Regions from separate parts of the Anaerobacillus sp. ABD4_527 genome, predicted to be linked through region 1. Evidence: riboswitches for the same ligand, from Rfam matches in the RefSeq annotation. Region 1 holds a riboswitch; each other region holds the start of a gene.
The links. Region 1 has a riboswitch for S-adenosylmethionine ahead of msrA (peptide-methionine (S)-S-oxide reductase MsrA). Riboswitches for the same ligand answer to the same signal wherever they lie in the genome.

Region 1 (8,065 bases):
GTTCTCTACAAGTGAACTTCTAGAAGGAATCTTGAAGCCGCCATTGACTTTGCGATCAGTCGCAACACCGTAGATCGAACCACCGTTTGAACCGTATAATTCACGGATATCTTCAGGAATAAATTGATATTCAAACTCAATCGATTCCCTGAGACCTTCCATTCCCATTCGTTCTAACTTATCGAGAACAGTTTCTCGGTATCTCCCTCGGTATTCTTCAAAACTCTCTCCGTCCTGAAGTGGAGGAACATGAGTCAACACGAAAAGATTTTCTTTCCCTTCGGGTGCTTGTGTAGGATCCGATTTAGAAGAAACACCAATGTAAACTGTTGGGTCATCAGCCGGAACACCCTCATCGAAGATTTGCTGAAACTCACGCTTTGGATCTTCTGAAAAGAAGAAGTTATGGTGTTGAAGCTGATCGAACGTCTTATTGACTCCAAGTAGAAGGACGAGACCTGATACAGTAGGAGTGTACTTCTTCAAATCTTGCTTCACTTTGTCAGCACCGGGTTCTTGCTTCAATAAAGTATCGTGAGCTGGAATGCCTTCAAGGTTACTGACGATTAAATCAGCTTCCATAATATGACCACTAGCTAATCTCACTCCAACAGCTTTCTTATCCTTTGTCATGATTTGAGTAACCTCAGTGTTCACTTCAACATCAACATCTAACTCTTCTAGGAGCTTCAGCATCCCTTTGGCAATGTTATACATGCCACCTTCGACGTAATAGATTCCAAGCCCAAGCTGCACATAGACTAGCTGTGATAAAATTGCAGGAGAATGGTATGGAGATGACCCGATGTACATGACAAAGAAGTTGAACAGTTGACGAAGATGCTTGTCTTTTAAATACTTTTCTGTTGCCTGATTCATCGATTTCATTGGATCCATCGCGAGCAAGTCCTTAAACGAATGAAGCTTTTGCATATCTTGTATTCCAGAAAGGCTCTTGCTATAAAAGCTTTTTAAGCTCAGGTCAAACATCGACTTGCAATAATCTAAATAAGAAAGAAAGTTTGAATAATCTTTCTCTGATTGTTTATGTACCTCAGAAAGCATTACTGCTAAATCACTCGTTACATCGATCTCAGCACCATCTTCAAAAAACGTTCTCCACTGAGGCTCGATCCGTGTGATACTCATATAATCACTTACATTTCGATCAGCACTTTTAAATAATCTTTCTAAAACCCACGGCATTGTGAGAATAGAGGGTCCTGTATCAAAGTTAAAACCTTTTCCAGAACGTTTGTTAAGTTTCCCGCCAGGTCTTTCATTCTTTTCGAGTACCGTTACATCATGACCATCTGCGGCTAAACGAATGGCAGCAGATAGTCCACCTAGTCCTGCACCGATTACAATTGCTTTTTTTCCCATACTCTTCTCCTCCTCAGTGTAAATAAGGTCTATACGTCGACTTTTTCCACATGCGGCTGTATAGTGTAAGTATAACCTTTGTGAAAGTAAGATGACAGTCTCGGTGTGTTCATTCTGCGAAAACGTATGACTGAACTATTACCTTAAATGAAAGACTGTAAACAAATAATGAAAGTTGGGTAGCCCATGCAAGTATTTCATCTATCGATTGCCGGATTGATCGTAACAAACTTTTTTGCGTGGCTTGCCATACATGTTTGTATCTCTTATTTCTGTTTGAGAGTCCCTGATTCCTTCTATGAGTCCATCATAGGAAGGAATCGTATAAAAAACTGGGAAGCTAGTTTATATGAGAGATTGAAAATCAGGTATTGGAAAACAATCTTACCTGATGGTGGTGGCGTGTTCAGAGGGGGTTTTCGAAAAAAAGAACTTAAAGCGCTTACGGTTACTTACGTATGCAAGTTCATTGTTGAAACAAAACGAGCGGAAATCAACCACTGGATGTTAATACCGCCTTCACTATTATTTTTCCTCTGGAACCCACCTCTAGTAGGTTGGATTATGGTCGGGTATGCACTCGTTGTAAATATCCCTTTCATCATGATTCAGCGGTACAATCGAAACAGACTTGGACTACTTTTACCTAAATTGAAGAAAAAAGAACAACGCAGGAGGTCTACCGTTGAAACCTATGGAACATGATCTTACAGAAAAACGAAAGAATGAACATATTGATATATGTCTTACTGAAGAAGTAGAAGGGCGAGGGATTACAACCGGACTCGAGAAGTTTAGATTTAAACACCAAGCTCTGCCTGAGATTGCTTTTGATGAGATCGATCTCTCAACATCATTTCTCGGTAAAAAGGTATCTTCGCCTTTTTTGATCAGTTCGATGACTGGTGGTACGAAAAGGGCATGGGAGATCAACAAGCGCCTCGCGAAAACTGCTGAAGCGGAAGGATGGGCTCTCGGTGTAGGATCAATGCGGGCAGCGATTCAAGAAGACCGTTCAGCTTATTCTTTCGAAGTTAGGAAATATGCACCTACGATCCCCATCTTCGCAAATATTGGGGCCGTTCAGTTAAACTATGGATTCACTATTGATGAATGTAAAAAAGCAATCGAACTTGTTGATGCAGATGGTCTTATTCTTCACGTAAATCCGCTGCAAGAAGTGTTTCAGCCTGAAGGAGATACGAACTTTAAAGAACTATTGCCTAAAATTGAAAGTGTTGCGAAGGCACTCGATGTTCCGGTCGGGATTAAAGAAGTAGGAATGGGAATCGATGGAAATACTGCAAGACGGTTGGTAGAAAGCGGAGTAGGCTTTATTGATGTAGCCGGTGCAGGTGGAACATCGTGGATTCAGGTCGAGAGCTATCGATCACATCAGAGTATGAGAGAACAAGCAGCTGAAGCGTTTCAAAGCTGGGGGAACGCTACTGCTGAATGTTTGATCGAAGTTCGAAATGAACTCCCACAGGCGCCAATCATTGCAAGTGGCGGTCTTAAAAACGGTGTTGATGCCGCCAAAAGTATTGCTTTGGGGGCTGATCTTGCAGGGTTTGGCCGTGCACTACTTCATAGCGCAGTAGACGACAGTGAAGAAGCGTTATCAGACCAGCTGAAACGAATTCAGTTCGAACTACAAACCGCTATGTTTGGAATTGGCGCGTCTTCGATCGCGCAACTCAAAAAAACAAATTTGCTTCGTCAATCGTAGCCGGAGAATTTACTCCGGCTTTTTGTATAGCACCCTTTTCCGAGCACAAACTAACCGGAAAGGGGGAGTGATGAATGGATTGGCTTTCGATCGTACCGTTCTTGGTCGTTATTCTCGTAGCGATGAAGACGAAACTCGTTATACCTGGATTAACAGCAGGGTTACTAACAGCTTCGTTTATACATAAGCCTCAACCTATAGAAGGACTCGAGCAGTTTTATCAATTTATTATGAGTGGTTTAAAAGATGAGAGCAACATTAAAATCATCATCTTTTTGTACATGTTTACTGGTCTCATCGGAATGATGAAATATACTGGTGGAATAAAAGGATTCGTACGATTCGCTTCTGGAAAAATCACTTCAAAAAAGGGAGCGTTATTTTTAACATGGTTATCAACGCTCGGTACGTTTAGTGCTCCGAGCTTTCGAATCGTAACGGTTGCGCCAATTATGAAAGCACTCTTGAAGAAAGTAAAGATGACCCCTCAGGAACTAGGCTTTGTAATTGAAACCACAGCAACTCCAGTAATTGTTCTAATGCCGATTGCGACTGCGTTCGTTGGCTATATGTCCTCTGTTGTCGACCTTTCTTTAAGGGGACAGGGTCTTGAGGGAGATGGCTACAGGTTGTTTTTGCAAAGCATTCCGTACAATTTCTTCTCAATATCGATTCTTATCATCGGATTTTATTTAAGTTTCTTTCATCATACGAAAACCCCGGCTACTGATGCAGGGAATATGGAGAAAGAAATTGATGACAAATGGGAAGATTGTCATCCTGTCGTTTCAAAAGATCTTCCAGCAAAACCTATGAACCTTTTGCTGCCACTAGGAGGAGTAATCTTCCTAACGCTTTTGATCACGTATTGGAGTGGGTATGAGAAAGGGTTCAAAAGCCCAGTTGAAGCATTCATCGAAGCAGATGTACTCGATGCGATGGTCTTCGCTTTAATGACAACCGTTTTGTTAACCTTTCTATTTTATTTATTTCAGAGGTTCTCATTAAAAAACCTTGTCACGTTCTTTATTGAAGGCGGTAACGATATGATGTCCGTCATCGTATTACTAACGATCGTTTGGGGACTTGCTTCTTCTGCTGAAGCATTAGGATTTTCTCAGTTTGTAACGACGAACTTAAACTGGATTCCTGCATTATTCGTGCCACCGGTGTTATTCCTGGTGGGGTCATTCATTTCATACTTTATTGGCTCTTCATGGGGGACATGGGGAATTCTAATGCCTTTAGGAGTTTCTCTCGGTGCTACTACAGGAACGTCATTGCCACTCGTGATCGGTGCTGTGTTTGCTAGTGGAACGTTTGGTGCTTTTTCGTCACCACTTAGCGATAATACGAATACAATAGCAAAAATACTTAAGTTGAACACGATGGCTTATGCTTCATTTAAGCTTAAACCTGCACTGATCGGTGCTAGCGTATCAGCAATAGGGTATTTTTTAATTTCTTTGTTCGTTTAGCACACTAATGCAAGCTTTTCTATTGACACCTACTGTTACAACCTTTAATATTGTCATTAACTTAATAATCCTTTTCAAGGATCTTCTTATTCAGAGAGGTGGAGGGACTGGCCCTTTGATACCTCGGCAACGGATTCCTATAATTGTTATACGGGAGCACCGTGCCAATTCCTGCGGCGAAAGTCGGAAAATAAGAAGAGGCGATCGGTAAATCCAAACCCTCTTCTGTTCGGACAGATGAGGGTTTTTTTATATGCACTCCTCATCAGACAATCTACTTCAAGGAGTGAATGGAATTGCAGAAAACGTCAGACAAAAAACAAATGATAATCAACCATCTTCTAGGAAAAGGTATCTATAAGGAACAAGGCAAACAGCTTTATATGTTAACTCTGAGTGAACTTGAGAAGGTATATACAGAGAAAGCTGTTCAAGATAGCAACAACACTTGGAGAAATGGAGTGGAAACAATGGAAAAAGCGGTATTTGCAGCAGGATGTTTTTGGGGAGTAGAAGCACTATTTCAGCAGTTGAACGGTGTCGTTTCTACTTCAGTAGGATTTACAGGTGGAAGTACGATCGATCCTTCTTATGAAGAAGTCTATAAAGAACTTACTGGTCATGCTGAAGCGGTGCATATCGAATATAATCCAGCGATTATTACGTATGAGGAATTGCTCCAAGTTTTCTTTGATAATCATAATCCAACATCTTTGAACCGTCAGGGTGAAGACGTCGGTACTAGGTATCGTTCCGCTATTTTTTATAACTCAGATTCACAAAAGACTTCTGCAGAAATTGCACTGAACGAGCTTACAAAAGCAAAACGTTTTAAGAAGCCAATCGTAACTCAAATTGTTCCTGCAACGAATTTTTATAAAGCAGAGGAGTACCATCAGAGCTACTTAGCAAAGCGGGGACAGTCTTCTTGTAAAATTTCATAATTTAATTTAAAAAAGAGGCTTTCCCTTTGTGGGAAGCCTCTTGTATTTTATTATCGGTTAACGCCAATGTGGTCTAAGAATATTTTTCCTCTTTCCGATTGATCAAATTGAAATGTTATGGAGGTAATGGTATCTGGTTCAAACGAGTTGTTTTGTTCAATAAATGTGCTCATGGGTATGTTGAACGTTTGAAGGACCGGTTCGGTAAGGTCTCCGAATCGCGCTTCTTCATAGAATTTCGTTTTTGTATGCTGAATCGGCAGCACAGGATGCATGCTCATCACATCGCTTAATTTGACACTAGCAGATTCACCGTTTTCAGATGTGGCTGTTATAGTGAAGTCTACAATAACTTCTTCTTCTACTTCAGATACATTCGCCGCTGCAAACGTTAAGGAGCTATCTTTCTTGAATGCATAAGGATTTTCTAACGCTTTGGTGAACGAAAGCTTGTATGAACCATTTCTAGAGTAGTCGTGATTCCATTTAAGGTAAACGCCGTGATTATCTCTCACTTTATTTCTTCTATAGTCTAATTCACCTTCATACCATTGCAATAGACCGTTTCCTTGCAATTCAATATATGGGGTCGAAGATGTGTTGACGTCAACATCCTCTTCGAATGTACTAAAGATATGATAAGAAGTATCTTCATATTTACTAATGTACGTTGTTGAAGGGAGCCAATCTAACGCATAGCGGTAATCCTCCAGCATAGGTCGGTAGGAGTTATCGTTATTCAAGGTAGCTTCTAAAAATCCAGAAACGTATGTTTTTGCAACCTGCCTCTGTTCCTCTCCGCTGATCAAGGGCTGTTTGTTCAATAAGAGGGTGAACGGAAAGTAAGTATCGTTATCACCCCAAGTTGTATTAAACTGACCATGGTTAGCTCGGTCTATGTAGAGTGCAGACTTGATCACATCTTCACTACCTGTTAAATCGATGCCATTGAATTGGCGATCTCCCTCAAATTCAGACAGGTCACTATCATATGATCCATGGAGAATTAAGTAATTTACATCGTTTAATTCAATTTTTCGATCAGCTAATGTATGATAATCAGTCGGAGCGATCGCAATAACGCTTTGTATATTGTACTGATAGTCAAACGACTTATAGGCGTTATTTGGATAGCGATCTAAGCGATTGAACTTCGCAGCTAAAATTGCAGCCTGACCTCCTCTTGAATGACCAGTCAATGCGATTCTTTCAAAATCCACTTTCTTATAAAATGGCGTTCCTTTTTCTTCAGAAAGCTTCTCAATTTCTTTTAGATGTTCGAGGAGAAGCCATGCTCTTCCGTTAATATCGCCCCCTAATCCCCCTGACCAAGATGAATTGAAAAAATTCTCGTCTACAGAGACAGTTATGAACCCTCTACTTGCAAGCAACTCTCCTAAATAGCTATATCCTTCATCTGAGAATTCTTCCATTTTATGATTGCCATGGACGATTAAGACGAGAGGGAATTTCCCTTTATCGTCAGGCATCCATACTCTGCCGTTTAGTGGAAGGTTCGTATCAGAAAAGCCCCAAAACCATTCACGTAATGAGGACCATTCTCCAATTAGTGCTGACCCATTAACCGAAGATGTTTCAATATCGACGTTCTCTCCAAACACATCTCTATGTTTATCCGTTCCGCTTCCATATGTAAACGTCTTAATATTGTAAGGTCCTATTAGAGACGGGTTCTCACTTACTGGTGAAAAAGGTTCCATCTGAACATCTAACCGTTCTTCAACAATTCCTGGAGTGAAAAGCCAGTAGAAGAACATTCCAGTTATTAGGGTGCCGAGCGCGAGCATAAAAATAGAAGAAGGTCTCTTAAATCCATGTACCAGTGGATAACCAAATAATCCACCGATGAGTAGGCCTGCACCAGCAAGAAAATAAGCAAGTGGAAGGATGTTTTCAAAAGCTTTAAATTGATCGAGTGTATAGATGATCACTCCAACCGAAACGATTGCAGCGGATAGAAAGAACACCGGTAGTTTGATGATAAACTTCATTATGAGTCTCACGATAAAGAAAGTGACAAACGTACCTAAAACACTAAGGAGGGAGAAGATGAGTATATCGCTTCCTTTACCGAGTCCAGTATGGAAATCAAAACCTATCGAAAAGATGAGGAACATCGTCATGAACAATGCACCGTAGGATGCTCCTTTCCACGTTCGACTAATAAAGGTGTTGATATGAACTTTTAATTTAGAAAGAAAAACTCCTATTTTATTTCGTTTGTTATGTACCGTGCTGCGTTTTTCAAAGTCATGCTGTTGTTCCAACGTTACCCTCCCTTTCTCGTATCATTTCTTCATTATATCAAAGACGACTTTTATTTAAGGTCATATTTTTTGGAAAAGAGGGATATGGGATGAAAAGAACTGAGGTTACAAGTTTTGTTACAGGAAAACTTAATAAAGGTAACATCGATCTTTATAGAAATAAAGTGAAAATTGGTGAACTTAATATCAAAACAGCTGTTTATCAAGTAGATGCTTCATACGTTGTTGAAGATCACCGCATCT
Region 2 (8,065 bases), 430 kb from region 1:
TGTTTGATGCGATCGTGACGCAAAGCACAACGAGAAGTGATCCACTAGCTGCTGATATCACCCTCGCCGCCATTAGAACTGCGAAAGTATTGCTGAGGACGGCCAAAGCATTCCCAAACAAGAATACGATTAGTGAGAGTATCGTAAGTTTCTTTCGCTCTACTTTTGCTGTCAAGGATAATAAAATGGGTGCAGCGAGTGCAAATACGATTGAAAATACGCTGATCAATAGGCCTGTCTTCCCGAGACTAGCACCTAAATCTTCCGCTACAAGATCAAGAATACCTCCGATAATCAGTTCTACCATCCCGACAACGAATGAAACGATTGTCAGTAAATATACTTTTTTATTCATTATAATCCGCCTTCTCTCATTAAGTTACCACTAAAAGGGTAACTCCCATTTAACAAAAAGGCAATAGTTAATTTCAGGAACGTTACTTGTTATGCTAAGATGTAGGAAAGTGCGAAAAGCAAGGAGAGCATAGTGATGTTGCAGCAGTTTGGATTCACACAGTATGAAAGTCAAATTTATGAAGCGTTGATTACGACAGAGGAAGCGCTTGACGCATCTGCAATCGTAAAACAATCTGGCGTCCCTCGCTCAAAAGTATATGAAGTCCTTTATAAAATGGGAGAAAAAGGAATGGTTTTGGAATCTACAGTGGAAAAAAAGAGATTATATAGACCACTTCCGCTAAACTCAGCCATCGAAAAATTACAACGTGATTTTAATCGAAATATCGACCAATTAAAATCGTATGAAGCTAGGAAAAAACCTTTGGATGACCGCGTTTGGAGTCTTAAAGATAACCAATCGATCGACTCACTTGTAGCTGACCTTCTGAAACAGGCAACCTCTTCGATCGTCTATTCAGGTTGGTCAGACGATCTCTCACAGCACATTTCAACTATTGAAGAAAAGCAAATGAATGGAATTTCAGTTGAACTTCATTCGATCGGGGAGCTCGATACAAAAATAGATACGATCACAACTTTGATACCTGATGTTCAACATGAAGCGCTGCAGCGAAGCCGCATCCTCATTGTTGATAATAAAGAACTAGTATTTGCTGGTTACGAAGAATCAGGCTGGCAAGCGATTCATACGAGCTCTCGCCCCCTAGTGACGTTCTTTACTGAGTTCTTCTATCATGATGTAGCTTTGACTGAAATCACTCGCAAATTCGGAGCATTAATGATGGAGGATGAGGATATTAAAAACGTACTGTTAAAATTACGATACTGAGGAAATGAAAAAAAGCATGCCGCACCAGGCATGCTTTTCTCTCCTTCATCACTCTATGCTTTTACTTCTAGTGTCTTCTCTATTTCTTCTCTTAAAATAGCCATTCCCTCTGGACTCAATATGATGTTTCCATTGCCAAAGTACTTATTCTCGTTTAAGACTTCTCCTGTAATCATACACGCCATCTCCGGTTGGTACTTTTTCAAAACAATTCGATCTTCACTCGTAAAGATCTCCATTGGGTCTTTCACCTGGATATCAAGTGTGCGGCGCAGTTCTTTTGGAATGACGATACGGCCCAGTTCATCAATTTTTCTAACGACACCTGTGCTCTTCATGCTTATCACTCCTTCTTTTTAGCGAACGAAAACGTTCTTTATTTAATTTTAATAGTTTACTTGTCTACTAGCAAGCAAAAATGCTAATTTTTTTATAATTTTCCAAAATTATTCTAATTTCTTTTAACTATTGATACCCGCTTAGATAAAAAAACCGCCCGGCTAAACCGGACGGAAAAAAGGGGGAATTTTTAAGCTAGTTTAAAGTTACCCCCTTATGATCAAAACTAAACCACTTTTTTAAAAATTAATTTTTTCCGATTGAAAACCCCTCAAACAAGCGCCCTCCATACGGTGACATCTGACTATCTACGAATTTGATCACATCGTCTTTTCTTCCGGCTTTGAAATAACTATCAAAAACCTTTTCAAATTCACTAGCTAGCTCACTATCAAATTGTTTGAGCGCTCTCATAATCCATTTTGAAGAACCTGTCCAGTGGTTATTCATTCTAAGGATAAACTCATGCAGTTGCTCTAAGAGTGCTAAAGCGCAGCACAATTCTTCTCCCCTGTCTGTAGCACCAATAAAATCTTCTAGCACATCTGTCAAAAAATATCGCTTCAAACGAATTGTATCTTCATCCCAACTCTTAGGCCCCGCCTCTAAAATTCGCTTCGCTTCTTCTTTTAATTCTTTACAGCTTCCTTCATCAATCAGAATGATTCCTTCTGCAACCATTCGAGGCATTGAAGGTTTACCACGCTCACAGTCACTTTTATAAAAGGATTGATAGGTATTAAAATTATGTACATATAATTCTACCGGCCACTTTTTGTAATATAAGTTTTCCCTGTAAGAATTCGTAACCGAAGGATCGAAAACAACAAGATCAAGATCTGACGTTTTCGTACCCTCTCCTCTAACAATACTTCCAGCTAAAAGTGCTACGTTACAGTGAGGAAAGTGACTTTTTACAAGTTCCTTCGCATCATGTTTGGCAACCTCTAATCGTTTCATGGTCTTCCCCTCGCCTTTTTATTTTATTTTACATTGAGAAGGAAGAGAATCATACCTTCCACATTGATTAACATTTTGATACACTCTTATAGTACAAGATGAAGAAGAGTTGAATACACGTTTGGTCGTAAGCACAGACTTACTATACAAATGTTATTAACAGGAGGCACTATGCTAACTTTTGAAGAAAAGCTACACATTATAGAATCCACTTTCCCTGAATTAACACGTAAAGATGTGTCGCTGGGAAGAGTTAACTTTCACTATGAGGAAAGTGTTATGGATAAAAAGAACGTCGTCTATCATCTGCATCCTAGTGGAAACGGATTTGTCTATGGCGAGCTACTTGAAGAGTACCCAGTAGACGATAGAGGAATGGTTAATATCCGTGACTTCTCAAGTAATGACCTTCGAAAAATAATCGGAGAAGCGATTCACTCACTATCTGTTTTACCTGGAGAAGATATCGAAGAAGAAATCTGGATGAACGAAGAAGATCAAACGCTGCACCTCGCCTATGAGCCTGAGCTGGAGCTATGGAATGTGTATGCCGGTGACATGCTTGATGGCACTTTTCCTTCATATAACGAAGCGATTCAATACCTTGATGAAGAAGGCTTCATCCGCCAATAAAAATACCCCCAGCAACCTTTTGTTGCTGGGGGTATTTTCTATCTGAAACGATTCATATAAAATAACATTAACGATAGAGAAGGAAGAAGAAATGCATTTTCTAGCTTATGAACGTTTTTTCTCTCGAATTAGAAGGGATTGCAGCTTTATGTGAAGAAGCGAATGTTAATCGTGCTTTTCATCTTCAGTTACCTAACCATACTTGTTCACACGCTTGAATTGTTTGTAATTTTGTTTTAGAAAACAGCATTACATAGAGACTTTTGTCTCAAATCACTACACACCTTTTATTCTCTACAACGTGCCCCCTTAAATTACCATTCGGGGCGAATAATGTAAGTTGATAAGATAAAATGTTATAATATTCTTACTACTACATCTACCTTATTCTCAACACCCGTATCAACAAGAGATCAAAGACTAAGCTCAAAATCGATTCAGGGGGGTATTAGATGAGAAAAATACAACAAACGACAATTAATTCTGTTGTAAAATACGGACAAACAAAACTACCAAAGTCCGCCAATACAGAATGTCCTGAGTGCGGAAACACCGCTTCTTTCCATTTAAAATTCGATTACCAAATCAACCAAACGGTTTTTTCAACCTTTTCAAGATGTTCGGTATGTAAAGAATCCATTCTCTTTGTATTGATTAAAACGTCTACTAGCGATCAAGGTGAAGAAGTAGAGCTTTTTGTTCATCAAACTTCTTTCACTAGAGAACCTCTTGGCAGATTGGTTGGAACAGCAAGGCTTCCAGAAGATCTCGAGCGTGTCTATCGTTCAGCTGTTAACGTACATAATATGAAAGACTGGACTGCTACAGCAGTTATGGCAAACCGCGTTTTAGAAAGCATCACTAGAAGCTTTTTAGCTGAAAACGAACTTTCTCAACCTCTATCCAAACAGCTCGAAAGCCTGGCCAAACAAGTTGACCTCGAAGAGCCAATCGTACGGCTCGGGCAGCTGTTAGGCAAAGGAAGCAACCTTCACAACCTTTTATGCCTTGAAAATTCAGCAAGTGAAGAAACGGCTAATTTAATTATTGATTTATTGGACTCATTGATTGAATTTCTTTATATATTACCTCAAAAAATTGTGAACCTACAAAAGCAAATCGAAGAATAAACAAAACCAGGCCGTCATTTTGACAGGCCTGGTTGTTTCGTTACTCTACCGCTTCTTCTTTCCGAAATGAAGGGTAGTTGATGGTAATTGCCACAATACCAGCAATCGCTGTAAGAATTGGATAAATTGAATATGGTATGAGTGCCAAAGGCGAGATGGAAGCTAGTCCAGCCGCTGCTAGCAGCTGTGCGCCGTATGGGAGCATGCCCTGAACACTTCCAGAAAATATATCAAGAATACTTGCGGACTTTCGAGGATCAACTTGGTACTCTTCTGATATGTTCTTCGCGAGTGGTCCACCCATTATTATTGATATCGTGTTATTTGCCGTCGATAAGTCTAACATCGTAGCGAGTCCTGCGATACCAAACTCCGCTCCTCTTCTCGATCTCACTCGATGAAGAATTTTATCAAGAACGTACTGGACACCTCCATTATATCGAATGACTTCGATCATCCCACCAATAATCAATGCGATCATGGCGAGATCTTCCATCCCTTTAATGCCATCCGTTACCGTAGAAACGAGTCCACTTAAACCAAACGTTCCGTTAAATAAGCCTACTGCACCCGCGAACAACGTTCCACTTACAAGTACAATAAGCACATTTACCCCTGCAATCGCTGCAATCAATACGCCAAGGTATGGGAGGACGGAGATAAAATCAAATGGTTCACCTCCACTTACTGTCGCTCTTTCCCCTACCGTTAAGAATCCATATATAATGGCAGTAATAACTGCTGCCGGTAAAACGATGAAAAAGTTCACCTTGAACTTATCTTTCATTTTCGTGTTTTGCGTCCGAACAGCTGCAATCGTCGTATCGGAAATCATCGAGAGGTTATCCCCAAACATCGCTCCTCCAATGACCGCTGACAATGTCAAAGCTACAGGAATCCCGGATTGCTCTGCAATTCCAATTCCAATCGGAGCCAATGCTACGATCGTTCCCATCGAGGTTCCCATCGATATTGATATAAAGCACCCGATTAGAAACAAACCAACAACGAGAAGGCTTGCTGGTAATATAGAGATGCCGAGATTCACAATCGAATCTACCGCACCTATCTTTTTCGCTGTTTCAGCGAAGGCTCCCGCTAATAAGAAAACAAGAATCATTAAGATGATATTGGAGTTTCCTGCTCCACGACAAAACACCTCAACCTTTGTCATAAAGCTTTCTTTCCTGTTCATTGCGAGTGCAACGCCTGCAGCGATCAGTGAAGCAAGCACAACAGGCATGCTATAAAAATCTTTTGTTACAACTGCCGTTCCGATAAAAAGTAAAATAAATATACCGAGTGGAAGCAGTGCAAAGCCGTTCCCTTTTATGTCTTTATCCATGGTGTTTCTCCTTGTTCATAAAGTTTGTAGCAATCAAAAAAGCCCACTTCAAGAGAAGAGGGCTTTCACTCTTATCTCTCAAGATCTCTCTTGCTGGAAGCAGCACCTTTCTGACATACCAGAGGTTGCTGAAGCTTCTCAGGGCCAGTTCCCTCCACTTCTCTTGATAAGAACTATTCGATTTAGTGTTATGAAGTTTATCACGCATTATTCTGCTTCGTCAAGAATAAAGTCGAACCGTGTCGTTCTGCGGCTTACGCCTGAATAAATTTCTGAATGTCTCTTAAAATGGAACGTGGCTGCTCTTCAGGGAGAAGGTGACCCGTCTTTTCGTATACGATCAGCTCTGAATTCGGTAGATCTTCTGCCAGCCGTTTTCCAATTTGAAGCGGTACTACTCGATCATGCTCCCCCCATATCAGTAAACTCGGCGTATGAATTCTCCTCAATTCTTCTTGTGACAAATCCCCCTCACGATCTCGAATCATTCGTACGAGCGAACGGAAAATCCCTTCATGGAAGAAAGGCTGAACATAACCATCCACCATCTCTTCATCGATTAAATTTGGATCGTAAACGCAGTTCATCAAATTCCCTTTTGCTCCTTTTCGCGAAAGCCAGCGCTTTAAATACACTGAGAAAAAGGGCAAATAAGAAGAGTACACTAAACTCTGTCTCGCTTTTTCAAGGTAGCCTGAACTACAGAGCAAAATATTTTTCTTAACTAGGTCTTCATCGATACTTGCTGCTCTTAATGCCACTTGCCCTCCCATGGAATGACCAATCATAACGGTCTCGTCAACACTTAGCCGCTCGAGTAGTTCGATCACGACTTCCGCAAAGTTTTGATAAGAGTGAACAAACCGACTCGATTTTTCACTTCTTCCAAACGGTGGGAGATCAACGGCTACAATCGTGTAATGCTTTGAAAGCAAGGGAATCAATCTTCGATAACTAAAAGTGGAAGATAAAAACCCATGCAGTAATGTTAGCACAGGACGGTCCGACGTCACTTCGTTCTCATGATACTCATAGTGAATATCAATTCCTTTTATGTTCTCCTTATAATGTTTGAGACTCTCTACAGATAGCATCTGACAGTTCACTCCGTATACTAGTTTGTACGTATTTTACCCCTTTTCGCCGAGGAAAAACGTCTTCTGTTGTGGGGAGTGTTACCATCTTAGTCGCCTTCACCAATATGCACGAGGCTTGCAAACGAAATGTTCTGCCTCTTCTCATCTAGATCAACAATTCGTAATTCTTTATTGAGCTGGTCGATATAATGAACATATCCTGTCAACACGTTCTTCGTACCGTTCTTGAAATAATGAAATGTAAGCGGCTGGTGAAATGCCATCGCTTCACAAATGGTGTCGTTCATCTCCTCAATCTTCTGCTCATCAAGCTCAGGCTGTTCTCTTCTCCGGTCTTCCTCTTTCCATTCTCTTAACTCTTTAACATGCTCTGGTAACATCATCGATGTCCATTTAATATTTCCTCGGTCACGAATCATCTTATCAACCCCTTTCTATGCTTTGTGACCTCCGACAAGCTTACTTCGATGCAACGCTGTACCGGCTTTCGTGTAGGAAACAGCGCGAAGCAGAGAATCGGATCCGTATTTCTCCCGTATCGAGTCCATTACGTATCCAAGGTCTCGCTGCTTCGGCCGTTTCAAATTGAAAAGGTTGAGCTGCACTTCCTCGTCATCACAAATATTTGAAAGAGCGATTGAGATTTTCCGAACCGTTTGCCCTCTATAAAATTCCTGAAAAAGCTGCAAGCACACGTCATAGATTTCAAGCGTGATGGAGGTGGGGCTGTCGATGCTTCTCGACCTGTGAAAACCGCCGCCTCCCTCGTCTTTACTATAGCCGATTCCGAGGCTGATCGTACGCCCAGCTTTTCCGGCTCTTCTCGCACGCCTCGCTACTTCTTCACTCATTTCCAAAATAACGTGTTTGATTTCTTTTTGCTCATGATAATCACGAAGTAGAATCTGACTTTTACCAAAGCTGATCTGCCCCTGCATAATCGGAGCTCCAATGTCAGAGAGATCTACTCCCCATGCATGGTGATAGAGCTGATTGCCCATCACTCCGAACTTTTGTTCAAGAAGATGTAACGGGTATTTTGCGAGCTGTTCAACATTCATAATCCCCATCCGATTTAAAGTGCGCTCGAGACGCGGACCGATCCCCCACATTTTACTTAGAGGCGAAATAGACCAGAGCTTCTCAGGGATATCCTCATACGTCCATTCAGCAACGCCATACTTCTTCGCCTCTAAATCCAGACAAAGCTTCGCCATCAGCATGTTAGGACCTATACCGATCGCACATGGTAAACCGAACGTTTCACTGATTTCTTTCCTGATTTTATTAGCCGTCTCAAAGCGTCCTCCCC
Region 3 (8,065 bases), 1.2 Mb from region 1:
ACTCAATGAGGCGCCTGTGTCTCGTAATAGTTGAACGCGAGCTTTTATGATGAAAGCTGCTTCAGGCAGGGCCTCTGCATAAACGATGTTGTGATAGGAAGGATCTGGTTCGATAAAACCTGGGAATTTAGATGAATTCCAATCGAACTTTCCACTATCGACGATCAAACCGCCCATCGTTGAACCATTTCCACCAAGCCACTTCGTCGCAGAATGAATAACAATATCAGCACCATGCTCGATCGGTCTACATAAATACGGTGTTGCAAAGGTATTGTCGATGATAAGCGGAATGCCAGCTTCATGAGCGATTTCAGCCACTTTCTCGATATCGAGTACGTGAAGACCTGGATTACCGATCGTTTCTGCAAAAATTGCTTTTGTATTAGGTGTAATCGCACTTCTAAACGATTCCGGATCTTTCGGATCAACAAAGTTGGTTTTTATGCCGTATTTAGGAAGCGTCGTTGAAAAAAGGTTATATGTGCCGCCATATAAAGTAGAAGCAGAAACAATTTCATCACCGCTATTCGCAATATTTAAGATCGCGTTCGTAATAGCTGCCATACCACTTGCAAGACCGAGTGCTCCAATTCCGCCTTCAAGCTCCGCAACCCGTTCTTCAAGCGTTCCTACCGTCGGATTACCAATTCTAGAATAAATAAACCCTTCTTCTTTTAAACCAAACAAATCAGCTGCATGTTCTGTGCTATTAAATTTGTAAGCGTTGGATTGATAGATCGGTAGCGCTCTCGCTCCCGTAGCTGGATCTGCCTGTAAACCACCATGAATGCCAATCGTTTCTAAGTTATAACGCTTCTCTGCCATCTCTTATCCACTCCTTTGTATTTTTGAAGGTTCTTGTATATGTTCTCTGATCAATTGCCCCCATCTCTCAAATTCAACGAGGAATCCATCATGACCATACTTTGTATCAACGATCGTAAAACGCGCCTTTAGCGAAAATAAAGCTTCAAGATCTTTAGGAGGGTAAATTAAATCACCTTTAAAACTAATTGCTAAAACATTTGCCTTCACTTCTTCAATAGGTGCGTCCCTTCCCCTGGTAATATCATGGTCATCCATTGCTTTTAATAAGTACAAATAGCTATTGGCATCAAACCGACCAACTAGCTTTTTACCCTGGTATTGAAGGTAAGATTCGACATCGTAAAGAGCCTCATCATGGTGATCTTCAGGTTTTGCAATGACCCTTCTTCCAAATTTCTTCTGAAACATCTCATCAGTTCGGTACGAAATCATTCCGATCATACGTGCTGTTGCTAACCCCGATGCGGGAGGTTGCGTTTGATCATAATACCCTCCCTTCCATTCAGGGTCAGTCGTTATGGCATGTCTTGATATGGCATTATAGGCAATTCCGTAAGCACTCAAAGATGGTGTCACAGCTAATGGAACAAGGTGCTCCATCGCATCAGGGTAAAGAATTCCCCACTCAAGCACCTGCATGCCTCCAAGCGACCCACCGATCACGGCATGAAGGCGATCGATACCGAGTGCTTCAAGTGCTCGCTTTTGAGAATGAACCATATCCCTCACGCTTATGAAGGGAAAATCCGCCTGATACGGTCTGTTTGTAGACGGATTACGAGATAATGGTCCCGTCGAACCATTACAACCGCCTAATACGTTGAATGTAATTACTTGAAACTCAGTGGTATCTACATACTTCCCGTGACCGATCAGACCTTCCCACCAACCATCTTGTTTCCTTCCAACCGTATACTGATTGCCCGTTAGTGCATGACAGACTAGAATGACTGGTGCTTCCTTCGGTCCTACTCGTTCATATGCAAGTTCAACCCCATCAAGTTCTTTTCCTGATTCGAGAACGAACGAGCCAATGGATATCCGTTGGTCCTCGTATACCGTCTCTCTTCCCAACTCCGATCACTCCCATCACGCTCATTGAATATAAAAAAGCCTCTCTGAAAGACAGAGAGGCTGGATTATAGAAATCAGCTCCGCTTATCTTCCAGGCATCATACCTGCAGGAATTGGCACCTTTTCAAACCAAATGGTTTGACGGTTGCCGGGCTTCATAGGGCCAGTCCCTCCGCCTCTCTAGATAAGAACGAATATTCAATTACTTTGATTGAGTATTATTTTAGCAAGGCAATGCATTAGTGTCAAACATTTTCTGAAAGTTTATACAAATCCACTCTACGCATCAAACATTTTGATTAGAACCAGAATTTTGATAAGGTTACCTTAAATCTATATGCGAAAGGAGACTTTTTGTGAAAGCCCCTACGTTTTCTTTACAAGAGGTCAGAGGCGATCAAACGTATTCATTAGACGACTATGAAGGGAAACCGGTTATGATTACGTTTTGGGCATCATGGTGTCCTGATTGTATGAAGGACCTACCTATGAAAGAACAATTTTATGAACATGCAGACTTAAACAAACTTGCATTCTTAACAATAAATGTGACTGGACGTGAACGAACAGAAGAGGCAGGGAAAGAATTTGCTATCAAGAACGATCTGCCTTTTCCAGTATTAAAAGATAATGGTAGAGATACGTACGATCAGTATGGATGCACTGGTGTACCAACGACTGTCCTTCTAGACAGGAACCACGAAGTTGTACAAACATTCGGGGACAAGGCATCTTTCCTGGATATCGTTAAAGTCCTCCCTTCTATCATGCTTTGAATGAAGTGATAACTAAAACAAAGCTAGGGAAATTTCCCTAGCTTTGTTAAAAATAATATAAAATAATGGCGTTAATCTTAGTTATTCGTGGCGAACTGTCACTCTCACTGTTCGCTTACTTAATCATCATTGTCTTCTTTTGAGGACTTGTCTTCACGCTCGTCTTCTTCATCTTCTTCGTCGTCATCATCATCTTCTCTATCTTCTGGATCTTCTTTGTCTTTTCTGTTATCTTTATCTTCTCTGACTTCTTTATCATTATTTTGTTTATCATTTTTTGAGGATCCACTATTTTTCTCGTTATTGTCCTCATTTTGTTCAGAGTACTTATCCACACGATCAGAATCGTTATTTTCGGTTGATTGAGATGAAGACTTTTCGTTCTTATTTGATAGTTGACCGATCGGATCTTTTTCTTCTTTTACCACTGCTTCAGAATTTTGGTTACTCTGTGCTTTTTTATTCTCTGAGCTGTCAATCGTTTTATTTGATTTATCATTAAGCTGAGTAATTTTATTATCTAGCTCGTACCTATCTTCAACAGGTTCTGTATTACCCTCTGATGCAGTTGCGCGATTTTCGAGAGAATCTAATTTCTTAATAGAAAGGTCGCGGGCATCTTCAAGAGAAATCGTTACTCCACGGTCTTGTGCCGCCATATAAGTTATATACTTTCCAGGAGACACCCCCTTTTCCACTGCCATCTTACGAGTATGATGATCTGCATGTAAAATCGTAGTGATTGCAACAGCCTGTTTTGTAAGGACCTCATTGTTTTTCAAACCATTAATCGTTTCTTCGAGCTTACTCTTCACCTTCTGATAACGACTGTTTTCTTCAACATTACTCGCTACGATAAGCAGCTTTCCCTGATCAGTTAAAAAGCCATTCTCTTCAAGTTTAGAAATTAGTACATTTGCAAACTCAGCAAGTGGCATATTTTTTGTATCCTGGTCTAAACTCAGCCCTTCGCCGTCTGAATTCCAAGCCTGATACTGTACTACTTCCAGGTCAGAATTAACACCTACTTCGATACTCGGATTGATATCAAAGCTAACATATGCAGCAACTGCATCATTGTTCGGAACAGGAATCACACTAGCAACGATAACAAATAACATGATGATCGTTGCCATTCCTGCCATCGTAGGCATAGAGGGGATAAAGAAACCTTTCTTATTTTTCTCCGGTTTCTTTGCTAGTTTAATTTCAGAGCCAATTGATAAGTTATGATTTCGTTTAAGAAAAATTGTTGCAAATTCACCTTCGGGTGTCAGGACTACGGCTTTTCTGCCTCGTATCTCCATAATAACCCCGTTTTTCATCCCCTGGCCCCCTCATTCTGTTACTGTATATAAGATTTCAGCGCATTAAAGCCTCCTAGATAAATTAATGCAACTGCTATTATATACTTTCGATTACGTTCAATCGTTTTCCGACTGCATGAGACAAGAGACAGCAAATCTTTTATAGGCAGCTGTTTCTTTTCAAGAAGATAGCTTGAAAGAGTAGAATCCTCTGCAATAAGTTTTGCTATCATTTTTGCATTATCCCTCGCATCGATATGCTTCGGGCAATTCTTACTTAATACCTTAAACGTGATGCTGAATCTTTGCAGGAGTTGTTCGTATTCTTCAATTTCGTACATTCTAACTTCTCGCTGCTTGTCCATCTCATATACGTCAAGAGCTGCTTTCTGCTCAGCAAAACTATCTTCTAATCTACCTTCTTCATCTACTTCTTCTGGTTCAAGATAGATATACTTATTTTGACGAGCTTCTTTACGGATATAATCGATTACTCTACGACGGATAACCATATCTGCAAAAGTTAGAAAACGGCTCCCCTGTCCTCTTTGATACTGATCCATCGCTTCATTAAAAGCAGATAATCCGATGCTAAATTCGTCCATCATCTGGTTAATGTATCGATTGCAGACTTTTGACGTAATTTTCTTAATAAATGGTTGATAATCTTCTAGAAGCTTATTGCGTAAAAACTCATCGCCGTTTTGGATACGGTCGATTTTATCTTCTAATGTAACATTGTCATTTTTACTTTTATATTTTCCTATTCTTGTGCTGATTGAAATGGTTGTCATGTCATACACCTCTCATCTTGCAGTCAATTTAAATTGAGCGCTTATTAGGTTTCTTCTTAGATGTCTGTTATTTGAATATTAAAAAAGAATGCAAAATAAAATTCGCCCCCAAACGACAAAATCGAATGGCGACTCTCTATTCATTTATACCACTCAATCAGCTGCAACGAAAATACAATTTAATGACAATGTTACTGTTTCTTTACTGTCTGTTATATTAATTTATCATTATTAATATTGCACAATTTTCAACAAATTTCTACATTGCTAAACCCTTGATGAGACACGCTTTTTGCTACGAGGAACTTATGGTCTAATTGGTCAAATTTCATCAGATAAATTTAATGCTTTTTGTATTTTAGGAATAAAGTATTAAGGCGGACAACTGATTCAAATGCGAAAATTGTTTCTTTTGCTTGTCCGTTCTCAAAAATCGTTAGTGCTGGGACACTTTGAATTGTTAGCTCTCTCGCTAAATCCGGAAAATAGTTTAAGTTTACTTTATACGTATGATCCTTCATCCCGTTAGCTTCGACGGCAATGTTTAACATTCTTTCAGCAATTTTGCACGTTGAACAAAAAGGCGTATAAAAAAAGAGCACCGATAGTGATTTCTGCTGGGCTCTTTCAATCTCAACCTCTTCGTCTATTTCTATCATGTTTGTAAACTCCTTCATTTATAAACCGAAGAGGGAACGACCCCTCCTCGGGAAATGTATCCTTCATATCTATACTGTCATCACTTTAAATTTTGCAGCTCGCAAAATTCGTTTTAAATAATTCAATGGTGTTTCAGCTACTTCACGATGCAGCATCGTAATATACAAATGTTCAGCGTGAGGTATTTCTTGTTTCAATTGTTTTCGTAGTTTTTCCCCTGCATCGTCTGCATCGACGAGCACATATACATCCTTTTCAAACAGCTCTTCACTTAATTCTTCGAGACGTTCGAAGCTAATCGTACCGTACGTACAGATAATATCTACTGGCTCATCTAAGATTCTAAGAAGCTGATCTCTATCCGTCTTACCTTCTACAATAATCACTTTATCATGCATGGCGCAACTCTCCATTCAAGCTGTCGTCTCTACTGCGTTTACTATAGTATATGGATAAGAAGGCATATCGTTTCACTTTCTATAAAGATATCTCATTGAAACTAGTCGTTAGAACGCTCTTCTTCTTCTAGCGAGACAGTTGTTGAGTTTCCGTGTTCTTCTTCTAGGTCATCAACTGTTCGTAATCGGTCATCTTCTCTTTCGCCACCTGTAGCAAACGTGGCCTCAGTATCTGTTCTATTCCCCTCTTTACGATCCTCAAGTCGGTCTTGCGCTTCTTTTGTTCGTATCGCATATGGAATCGCTTCTAAACGTTCTTTATCAATTTCCTCACCAGTATCGACACAAACACCATAGTTACCTTCACGAATCTTATCAAGCGCTGTATTGATTAATTCTAATCGTTCTCGTGCTGCATCCTCGAGCGTAATATCTTTTTCTCGTTCATCCAATTCTGTTGCAAGGTCAGCAAAATGGTTGTCATATGAAGTTAAGTCCCCCGTTTCTTCAGCCAGTCCATTATTCTCATTATGCTCGGCTGCACCTCTCTCTAATATTTCCTTTTTCTGGATGATGAGGGTTTTTTTAAATCCCTGTATTTCTTGATTCGACAAAGTCATAATTTTTCCCTCCAAAGGTTCTTTTTCTTTTCCATTTTTTATTTTCCCTTATCTTTGAGCACGTTAAACCATCTCAAAAGGTTTTAAGAAAACAAGAAGGTGGAAACCAATACATAAGACATTGATATAGGAGTGAGTATAGTGGCTAAATTATCATTAGGTCAGAGTGTACCAACATTTTCTCTCGTTGATACGGAGGGAGGACTTTTTCAACTAGACAAGCATTTAGAGGAAGACAATAAGAGATGGCATATGCTCGTGTTCTTTAGAGGCGAATGGTGCCCTGTTTGTAACGAGCAAATGGAAGAATTACAAGAAAACATCTCAGCTTTTGACGATTTAGATGTACATGTAATCGCAATCGCAAGTGACGAGTTAGATTCACTTCGAAGCATGAAGAAAAAACATGGCCTTGATTTTCCAGTGCTACAAGATCATGAACGTGCAGCGATCGATTCCTTTGGAGTATTCATGCATACTGACGAAGATCCTTATGAAGATCATGGCGAGCATGGTGAGCCTGCTATCTTTATTATCGATGATGAAGGAAAGCTGATGGCACAATATTTACAATCTAGTCCATTCGGACGTCCTTCAGCAGATGGATTACTAACTACGATCAAATACATTCGTAAAAATAAATCATAAAAAAACGGCCCATCTGGGCCGTTTTTTTTTAACACCATCCGAGGTCACAGTCTTCGACGTACTTACCGTTTTTCTCCATTGCTCGCTGATACTGAAAAATTTTATCTTGGTCAAACTCAAAGCCCTCGGCAAATTCATACTGGTTGCCTTGATTAGTAAAGAGTATGCGACCGATTTTTTCCTTATTCAGGTACAAGTTCATCGAACTTTGGTCGAGCTTACCATGGACCCTGCTTGTAACGTCGATTTTTTCCATAGGACGAGACTGATCATTCATCGTATTCATCCCCTTTTTATAATGTCTTTCCTTATACCTAACACTAGATTCTCAAGTACAGGCAAAATTCAATGGAAACACAAGCATTCAATAGGGTTCGCGATGATGAAAAAATTATTCCCTCAGAAAGCTGGAACTATTTAGTGACGATTAGTCTTCACTTACCATATCTTCGTAAGCTTGTGCTGTCATAAGCTCATCAAGCTCAGAAGTATTAGACGGCTCAACTACAACCATCCAAGCTTTTTCATATGGAGATTCATTTACAAATTCAGGACTATCTTCTAGGTCTTCATTAATAGAGATGACTTTTCCTGAAATTGGTGCGTAAAGCTCAGATACCGTTTTTACTGATTCAACGCTGCCAAAAGGCTCGTCAGCTTCAAGGCTGTCGCCTTCTTCAGGAAGTTCTACAAAAACAATGTCACCTAGCTCTGACTGTGCAAAATCAGTAATCCCAATACGGACATTGCCATCTTCTTGTACTTGTACCCATTCGTGTTCTTCTGAGTAGCGGAAATCTTTTGGTAAATTCATTAGTAATTCCTCCCTGAACTATCCCTAAACTAAGGTAAGTATTTATTATTATTTACAATAACTATCCTATAATAGTTATTATTAATTAATCAACTATTAGTGTCCCCAGGTTTCGTCAAAAATTTCCTCTTTAAACCCAACCG

Region 2: it holds a riboswitch for S-adenosylmethionine, as region 1 does, so the genes downstream of both, ACXAHI_RS05010 (Na+/H+ antiporter NhaC family protein) here and msrA (peptide-methionine (S)-S-oxide reductase MsrA) in region 1, are expected to answer to the same signal.
Region 3: it holds a riboswitch for S-adenosylmethionine, as region 1 does, so the genes downstream of both, metX (homoserine O-acetyltransferase MetX) here and msrA (peptide-methionine (S)-S-oxide reductase MsrA) in region 1, are expected to answer to the same signal.

Annotation. Positions count from the first base shown of each region.
Region 1 is NZ_JBSWXZ010000001.1:513,750-521,814, forward strand. Features, by position in the region: gene ACXAHI_RS02735 (phytoene desaturase family protein) at 1-1,383, opposite strand, end outside; gene ACXAHI_RS02740 (glycosyl-4,4'-diaponeurosporenoate acyltransferase CrtO family protein) at 1,570-2,088, shown strand; gene fni (type 2 isopentenyl-diphosphate Delta-isomerase) at 2,078-3,112, shown strand; gene ACXAHI_RS02750 (Na+/H+ antiporter NhaC family protein) at 3,187-4,590, shown strand; SAM riboswitch class I at 4,674-4,787, shown strand; gene msrA (peptide-methionine (S)-S-oxide reductase MsrA) at 4,887-5,534, shown strand; gene ACXAHI_RS02760 (alpha/beta hydrolase family protein) at 5,585-7,822, opposite strand; gene ACXAHI_RS02765 (DUF2553 family protein) at 7,912-8,065, shown strand, end outside.
Region 2 is NZ_JBSWXZ010000001.1:941,225-949,289, forward strand. Features, by position in the region: gene ACXAHI_RS04980 (MFS transporter) at 1-355, opposite strand, end outside; gene ACXAHI_RS04985 (TrmB family transcriptional regulator) at 491-1,249, shown strand; gene ACXAHI_RS04990 (AbrB/MazE/SpoVT family DNA-binding domain-containing protein) at 1,303-1,587, opposite strand; gene ACXAHI_RS04995 (nucleotidyltransferase domain-containing protein) at 1,835-2,548, opposite strand; gene ACXAHI_RS05000 (hypothetical protein) at 2,720-3,181, shown strand; gene ACXAHI_RS05005 (hypothetical protein) at 3,634-4,311, shown strand; gene ACXAHI_RS05010 (Na+/H+ antiporter NhaC family protein) at 4,352-5,656, opposite strand; SAM riboswitch class I at 5,725-5,829, opposite strand; gene ACXAHI_RS05015 (alpha/beta fold hydrolase) at 5,911-6,750, opposite strand; gene ACXAHI_RS05020 (YolD-like family protein) at 6,840-7,172, opposite strand; gene ACXAHI_RS05025 (Y-family DNA polymerase) at 7,188-8,065, opposite strand, start outside.
Region 3 is NZ_JBSWXZ010000001.1:1,744,188-1,752,252, forward strand. Features, by position in the region: gene ACXAHI_RS09055 (O-acetylhomoserine aminocarboxypropyltransferase/cysteine synthase family protein) at 1-828, opposite strand, end outside; gene metX (homoserine O-acetyltransferase MetX) at 832-1,905, opposite strand; SAM riboswitch class I at 1,987-2,096, opposite strand; gene ACXAHI_RS09065 (TlpA family protein disulfide reductase) at 2,262-2,681, shown strand; gene ACXAHI_RS09070 (anti-sigma factor domain-containing protein) at 2,801-4,006, opposite strand; gene sigI (RNA polymerase sigma-I factor) at 4,027-4,782, opposite strand; gene ACXAHI_RS09080 (thioredoxin family protein) at 5,124-5,441, opposite strand; gene ACXAHI_RS09085 (toprim domain-containing protein) at 5,511-5,840, opposite strand; gene ACXAHI_RS09090 (TraR/DksA C4-type zinc finger protein) at 5,942-6,460, opposite strand; gene ACXAHI_RS09095 (peroxiredoxin family protein) at 6,602-7,108, shown strand; gene ACXAHI_RS09100 (YusG family protein) at 7,137-7,385, opposite strand; gene gcvH (glycine cleavage system protein GcvH) at 7,536-7,922, opposite strand; gene ACXAHI_RS09110 (arsenate reductase family protein) at 8,019-8,065, opposite strand, start outside.